One region of the Methylobacterium sp. Leaf399 genome, then DNA from elsewhere that is predicted to be linked to it. Evidence: predicted binding sites of a transcription regulator. Region 1 holds the regulator's gene; the other holds the start of a gene.
The links. Region 1 encodes LexA, which represses DNA repair genes until DNA is damaged. Its sites were predicted from a motif close to TGTTCNNNNTGTGTTCNG; they were not measured.
Positions count from the first base shown of each region.

Region 2: the regulator LexA is predicted to act here: its motif matches at 1,611-1,628, upstream of parE (DNA topoisomerase IV subunit B).

Region 1 covers NZ_LMQK01000023.1:121,246-124,468, forward strand. Annotated here, with positions in the region: gene ASG40_RS11690 (ComEC/Rec2 family competence protein) at 1-1,759, shown strand, start outside; gene lexA (transcriptional repressor LexA) at 1,753-2,523, opposite strand; gene pepN (aminopeptidase N) at 2,852-3,223, shown strand, end outside.
Region 2 covers NZ_LMQK01000007.1:1,504-4,726, reverse strand. Annotated here, with positions in the region: gene ASG40_RS06860 (PhoX family protein) at 1-1,524, shown strand, start outside; gene parE (DNA topoisomerase IV subunit B) at 1,642-3,223, shown strand, end outside.

The DNA of each region.
Region 1 (3,223 bases):
CTCCTACAAGGCATCCCGCCCCCTCAAGCCGGGCGATTTCATCGCCGCCAACGCGCGCCTGCTGCCGCCGCCGGAAGCGGCGCGGCCGGGCGGGTACGACTTCGGCCGCGACGCCTTCTTCCGCGGCCTCGGCGCGGTGGGCTCCCTCGTCGGCAAGATCGAGGTCAAGCCGCCCCCCGGGCCGCTGCCGGTCCGGTTGCGTGCGGCCGCGGCGGTGGACGACGCCCGCAACGCCCTCACCCGGCGGATCACCGATGCCATCGGCGGACAGGCCGGTGCGGTCGCCGCCGCCCTGGTCACGGGCAAACGCGGCCTCATCGACCAGCAGACCAACGACGTGCTGCGGGACGCGGGGATCTATCACGTGGTCTCGATCTCGGGCCTCCACATGGTGCTGGCGGCCGGGGTGGTGTTCTGGCTGGTGCGCGCGATCCTGGCGGCGGTGCCTTTCCTCGCCCTGCGGACACCGATCAAGAAGATCGCCGCCGCCTTCGCGATGGTCGGCGTCACCGCCTATTGCGTCTTCTCCGGCTGGGACATCGCGGCCGAGCGGGCCTGGATCATGACCCTGGTGATGCTCGGCGCGATCCTGGTCGACCGCCCCGCTTTGAGCATGCGCAACCTGGCGCTGGCGGCCCTGATCGCGCTCGCCCGCGAGCCGGAGGGGCTGCTCGGCCCGAGCTTCCAGATGTCGTTCGGAGCCGTCGCAGGCCTCATCGCCTGCGCCGTATATCTCGACGGAAGCGGCCTGCGCCGCGAGGCCGACGGCCGCGTCGCCCGCGCGATGGCCACCGTCGCCGCGGCGGTCGTCGGAACCCTCGCGACGACCCTGGTGGCGCAGATCGCCACCGCACCCTTCTCCACCTACCACTTCCAGGCGGTGCAGCCGTTCGGCCTCGTCGGCAACGCCCTGACCCTGCCGCTGGTCTCGCTGGCGGTGATGCCCGCGGCGGTGCTCGGGATCCTCGCCTACCCCTTCGCCCTCGACCAGCCGGTGTGGTGGCTGATGGGGCTCGCCGTGCAGGGCATGCTCGCGATCTCCGCCTGGATCAGCGGCTTCGGCCACGCCAGCGTCATGGTGCCCGCCTTCGGAGCCGGTGCCCTGGCCTGTCTGGCCGCCGCCCTGATCGTCCTCGCCCTGCCCGTCTCAAGCCTTCGCTGGCTCGGACTGCTGCCGGCCGCCATCGGGGTCGCCCTGGCGGCGATCCCGATGCGCAACGACATCTACGTCGACCGGGAGGGCGCGGGAGCCGCCGTTCGCGACCGGTCGGGCCGCCTGGCCGCGCTCGGGCGACCGCCGGCCTTCGTCATGGAGCAATGGCTGAAGGCGGATGGCGATTCGCGCCAGGCCAAGGACGTCATCGCCGCATCCCCGGCGCGCTGCGACCGGCTCGGCTGCACGATGGAGGCGCAGGACGGCCGCCGCATCGCGCTGCTCAAGGACCGCCGCGGCTTTCGTGAGGACTGCGTCCGGGCGGATATCCTGATCTCGCGTCTCGAAGCGCCGACTGCTTGTGCCGCCGCCGTCATCGTCGACAGACGCTTTTTGCGGGACCACGGCGCTACTGCGATCCGCCTGACGGACGGGGCACCGACACTGACGACCGCGCGTGCGCCCGGCATCACCAAACCCTGGCGACCGTCCACGGTGGCGCCACGCCTGGCACCAACGCCGGACCCGGTGACGGCACCGGAAGCCACCGACGACGAAACGGTACCCGACACCCCTTCGTCGTCGCCGGCGGAGCGGCTTCAGTAGCGCCGCACGAGACTGACCAGGCGACCCTGGATGCGAACGCGGTCGGGGCCGAGCACCCGGGTTTCGTAGGCGGGGTTGGCCGCCTCCAGGGCGATGGACGAACCGCGGCGGCGCAGGCGCTTCAGGGTCGCTTCCTCGTCGTCGATCAGCGCGACGATGATGTCGCCGGTGTTGGCGGTCTCCTGCTTGCGGATGACCACGAGGTCGCCGTCGAGGATGCCGGCCTCCACCATCGAGTCACCGCGCACTTCGAGGGCGTAATGCTCGCCGCCCGACAGGAAGTCTGGCGACATCGCGATGGTGTGGCTCTGCTCCTGGATCGCCGAGATCGGTGTTCCCGCAGCGATCCGCCCCATCACCGGCACCATCACCGGCCGCCCCGCCTCGTCGGTGACACGCGCCATCGGCGGCTTGGCCATGGTCGGCCGCGCGACCGGCGCATGGCTCTGTCCCGACTGGTCCCGACCCTTGCCGCCCTCGACCACGCTCGGCGTGAAACGCCGTGCCTCGACCGGTGCGTCCGACCGGACCGGCATGGTGCCGCCGAGGCTCTCGGGCATCCGGATCACCTCGATCGCCCGGGCGCGATTGGGCAGGCGCCGCAGGAAGCCCCGCTCTTCGAGGGCGGTGATGAGACGGTGGATGCCGGATTTCGACTTGAGGTCGAGCGCGTCCTTCATCTCGTCGAAGGAGGGAGGAACACTGCTCTCCTGCATCCTCTGCTGTATGAACTGCAGCAGATCCAATTGCTTGCGCGTCAACATCCGACGACCCACACTCTCGCGACACCAACCGCGACACGACATCGCAGAAACAAATCACGAACAGGCTAGCCGTTCTTTAAGTGTTCTGCAAGGGTTCCGATCCGACCCGTGTCGTGATCGATCCGAGGGAAATGGACGCCGCTCGCCGTCGCGGCGGCGGGCCGGCGGCGCCCATGGGATACGGGTCGCGGCGCTGTGAATGGTCGGCGACCTCATGCGAGAAGACGGAGATCTCGACCGGGCTCGGGGAAACCGCCGCAACGCCGGACGGTACCCGTAGACCCGAACACGGCCACTCCGGTCGCCGCCGCAGGAAGACTGATCCGTGATGCGCACCGACATGCCGACCCTGATCCGCCTCGAGGACTACCGGCCGAGCGACCACCTCATCGACCGGGTCGACCTCGACGTCGTGCTGCATCCCACCGCGACCCGGGTGGTCTCCCGCCTCAGCCTGCGTCCCAACCCGGCCGGCCGCATCGGCTCACCGTTGGTGCTCGACGGCGAGGACCTCGTCCTCGTCCGCATCGCCCTCGACGGCAGGGTGCTCGACGCGGGATCCTTTTCCGTCGATGCCACCGGCCTGACCATCGCCGATCCGCCCCGGGCGCCCTTCACCCTGGAGATCGAGACCCGGATCGACCCGTCCGCCAATACCCGGCTCATGGGGCTCTACCGGTCGAACGGGGTCTATTGCACC
Region 2 (3,223 bases), on a different contig from region 1:
CACGAGTACACCAACGAGGAGCTGATGTTCCCTGGCCTCGGCCGGCAGGACATCAAGAGCGTCGCCCTGGCCGGGATGACGGCCGACCTCGTCGGGATCGAGATGGCCGCCCACGGCGGCTCGGTCATCGAGGTCCGGAAGGTCGACGGGACATGGCGGGTCGTGCCGGATTCGGCCTACGCCCGCCGCATCACCGCCACGACGCCGATGACGATCGCCGGCCCGGCCGCGGGCGCGGACCGGATGAAGACAAGCGCCGACCCGGACGGCCGCACCGTGCTCGGCATGATCAACAATTGTGCCGGCGGCACAACGCCTTGGGGGACGTGGCTCACCTGCGAGGAGAACATCAACTACTACTTTTCCGGGACCCTCGCCGAGGGCTCGCCGGAGGCCGGGAACCACAAGCGCCTCGGCATCCCCGGCAACGCCTACGCCTGGGGCCGCTTCGACCCCCGCTTCGACGTGGGCGCCGAGCCCAACGAGGCCAACCGCTTCGGCTGGGTGGTGGAGATCGACCCCTTCGACCCCGCCAGCGTGCCCAAGAAGCGCACCGCCATGGGCCGGTTCAAGCACGAGGGGGCGGCCGGCATCGTCTCGAGCGGCGGCCGCTACGTGGTCTACCAGGGCGACGACCAGCGCTTCGACTACGTCTACAAGTTCGTCACCGCCGACGCGGTCGCCGCCGATGCATCGGCCAACCGCGACATCCTCGACCGCGGCACGCTGCATGTCGCTCGCTTCGACGCCGACGGACGCGGCACCTGGCTGCCTTTGGTGTTCGGCCAGGGCCCGCTGACCCCGCAGAACGGATTCGCCAGCCAGGCCGACGTGCTAATCCAGACCCGCCTCGCGGCGGATGCGCTCGGCGCCACCAAGATGGACCGGCCCGAGGACGTCGAGGCCAACGCCAGGACGGGCAAGGTCTACGTCATGCTCACCAACAATGCCTCGCGAAAGCCCGACGACGTGAACGCCGCCAACCCGCGCGGCGACAACCGCTTCGGCCACATCGTCGAACTCACCCCCGACGACGGCGACCATGCCGCCCCCGGGTTCGCCTGGGAGATCCTGGTGCGCTGCGGCGATCCTGCGATCGCGGCGGTGGGGGCGACCTTCTCCTCGGCCACCACCAAGGACGGCTGGTTCGGCATGCCCGACAATTGCGCGGTGGATTCACAAGGGCGGCTCTGGGTCGCCACCGACGGCAATTCCGCCTCCCGCACCGGGCGCAATGACGGCATCTGGGGACTCGAGACCGAAGGGGCGGGACGCGGCACCGCCAAGCACTTCTTCCGCGTGCCCAACGGCGCCGAGATGTGCGGCCCCTATTTCACCCCCGACGACACCACCTTCTTCGTGGCCGTGCAGCACCCCGGCGAGGCCGACGAGGACGATCCGAAGGCCAAGCCCGCCACCTTCGAGGCGCCCTCGACCCGCTGGCCCGACTTCGACGAGGGCATGCCGCCGCGCCCGGCGGTGGTGGCGATCACCCGGCGCGGGGGCGGCCGGGTCGGAAGCTGAAGCGCCGTCGGGAGGACGTTAACGGAAACGGCGCAAGCTGATCTAAACCGTGAAGCGGCCCGCCCTGCCCCGGGTGCGCCGCTTCACGTTTCCGTTTCGTTCCAGTATGGTCGCGCGATGACTCAACGTGAGACGCCCCGTCAGGCTCCCCAGGCCGAAGCCGTCGGCCGGCCGGTGGATCTCTTCGCTCCGGCACCCCCGCGCGCCCGGTCGCCGGCGGCCGCCCGCACGCCGTTGCCCAAAGCTCCGCAGGACGGCAAGGTTTCGCAGGACGGCAAGGCTCCGCAGGACGGCAAGGCTCTGTTGGACATAAAGGCTCCGCAGGACGCGGCGGAAGCGGGCTACGACGCCTCCTCCATCGAGGTGCTGGAGGGGCTGGAACCCGTCCGGCGCCGGCCGGGCATGTACATCGGCGGCACCGACGAGCGCGCCCTGCACCACCTCTTCGCCGAGGTGGTCGACAACGCGATGGACGAGGCGGTGGCGGGCCACGCCAGCTTCATCGAGGTCGAACTGGAGGAGAGCGGCCACCTCGTGGTCACCGACAACGGCCGCGGCATCCCCGTCGACCCGCACCCGAAGTTTCCGGGCAAGTCGGCGCTGGAGGTCATCATGACCACGCTGCATGCCGGCGGAAAGTTCGATTCCAAGGTCTACGAGACATCCGGCGGGCTGCACGGCGTCGGCATCTCGGTGGTCAATGCCCTGTCCGACCTCCTCGAGGTCGAGGTCGCCCGCGGCCAGACCCTCTACCGCCAGACCTTTTCGCGCGGGCACGCGCAGGGCGGCCTGGAGACGGTGGGCCGGGTGCAGAACCGGCGCGGCACGCGGGTGCGCTTCCACCCCGACGCACAGATCTTCGGCGCCCTCAGGTTCGACCCGCGCCGGCTGTTCAGGATGGCCCGCTCCAAGGCCTACCTGTTCGGCGGCGTCGAGATCCGCTGGCGCTGCGCGCCCGCCCTGCTGGAGGGGATCGACGACGTCCCGGCCGAGACCGTGCACCGTTTCCCCGGGGGCTTGCGCGACTATCTCGCCCGCGATCTCGAGGGCAAGGAACTCGTCACCGACGGGATCTTCTCGGGGAAGGTCGCCAAACCGGGAGGTCACGGCTCCCTCGAATGGGCGGTGGCCTGGATGGTCGTGGACGACGGCGTCTCGGCCTCCTACTGCAACACCATCCCCACCGCAGAGGGCGGCACCCACGAGAGCGGCCTGCGCGTCGCCCTGCTGCGGGCGCTGCGCGAGCACGCCGAGCGGGTCGGCCAGGCCAAGCGCATGGCCCATGTCACCACCGACGACGTGATGGCCACCTGCGCCTCGATGCTCTCCGTCTTCATCCGCGAGCCGGAGTTCCAGGGCCAGACCAAGGACAAGCTCGCCACGGTGGAGGCCTCGCGCATCGTCGAGACGGCGATCCGCGATGCCTTCGACCATTGGCTCGCCGCCTCCCCGGCCCAGGCCAACAAGCTGCTCGACTGGGTGATCGACCGGGCCGAGGAGCGCCTGCGCCGCCGCCAGGAGAAGGAGGTCGCGCGGAAATCCGCCACCCGCAAGCTGCGCCTGCCGGGCAAGCTCGCCGATTGCTCCAAGGCCGGCATGGCCGGCTCGGAGATCTTCATCGTCGAGGGCGATTCCGCCGGCGGTTCCGCCAAGCAGGCCCGGGATCGGGCGAGCCAGGCGATCCTGCCGCTGCGGGGCA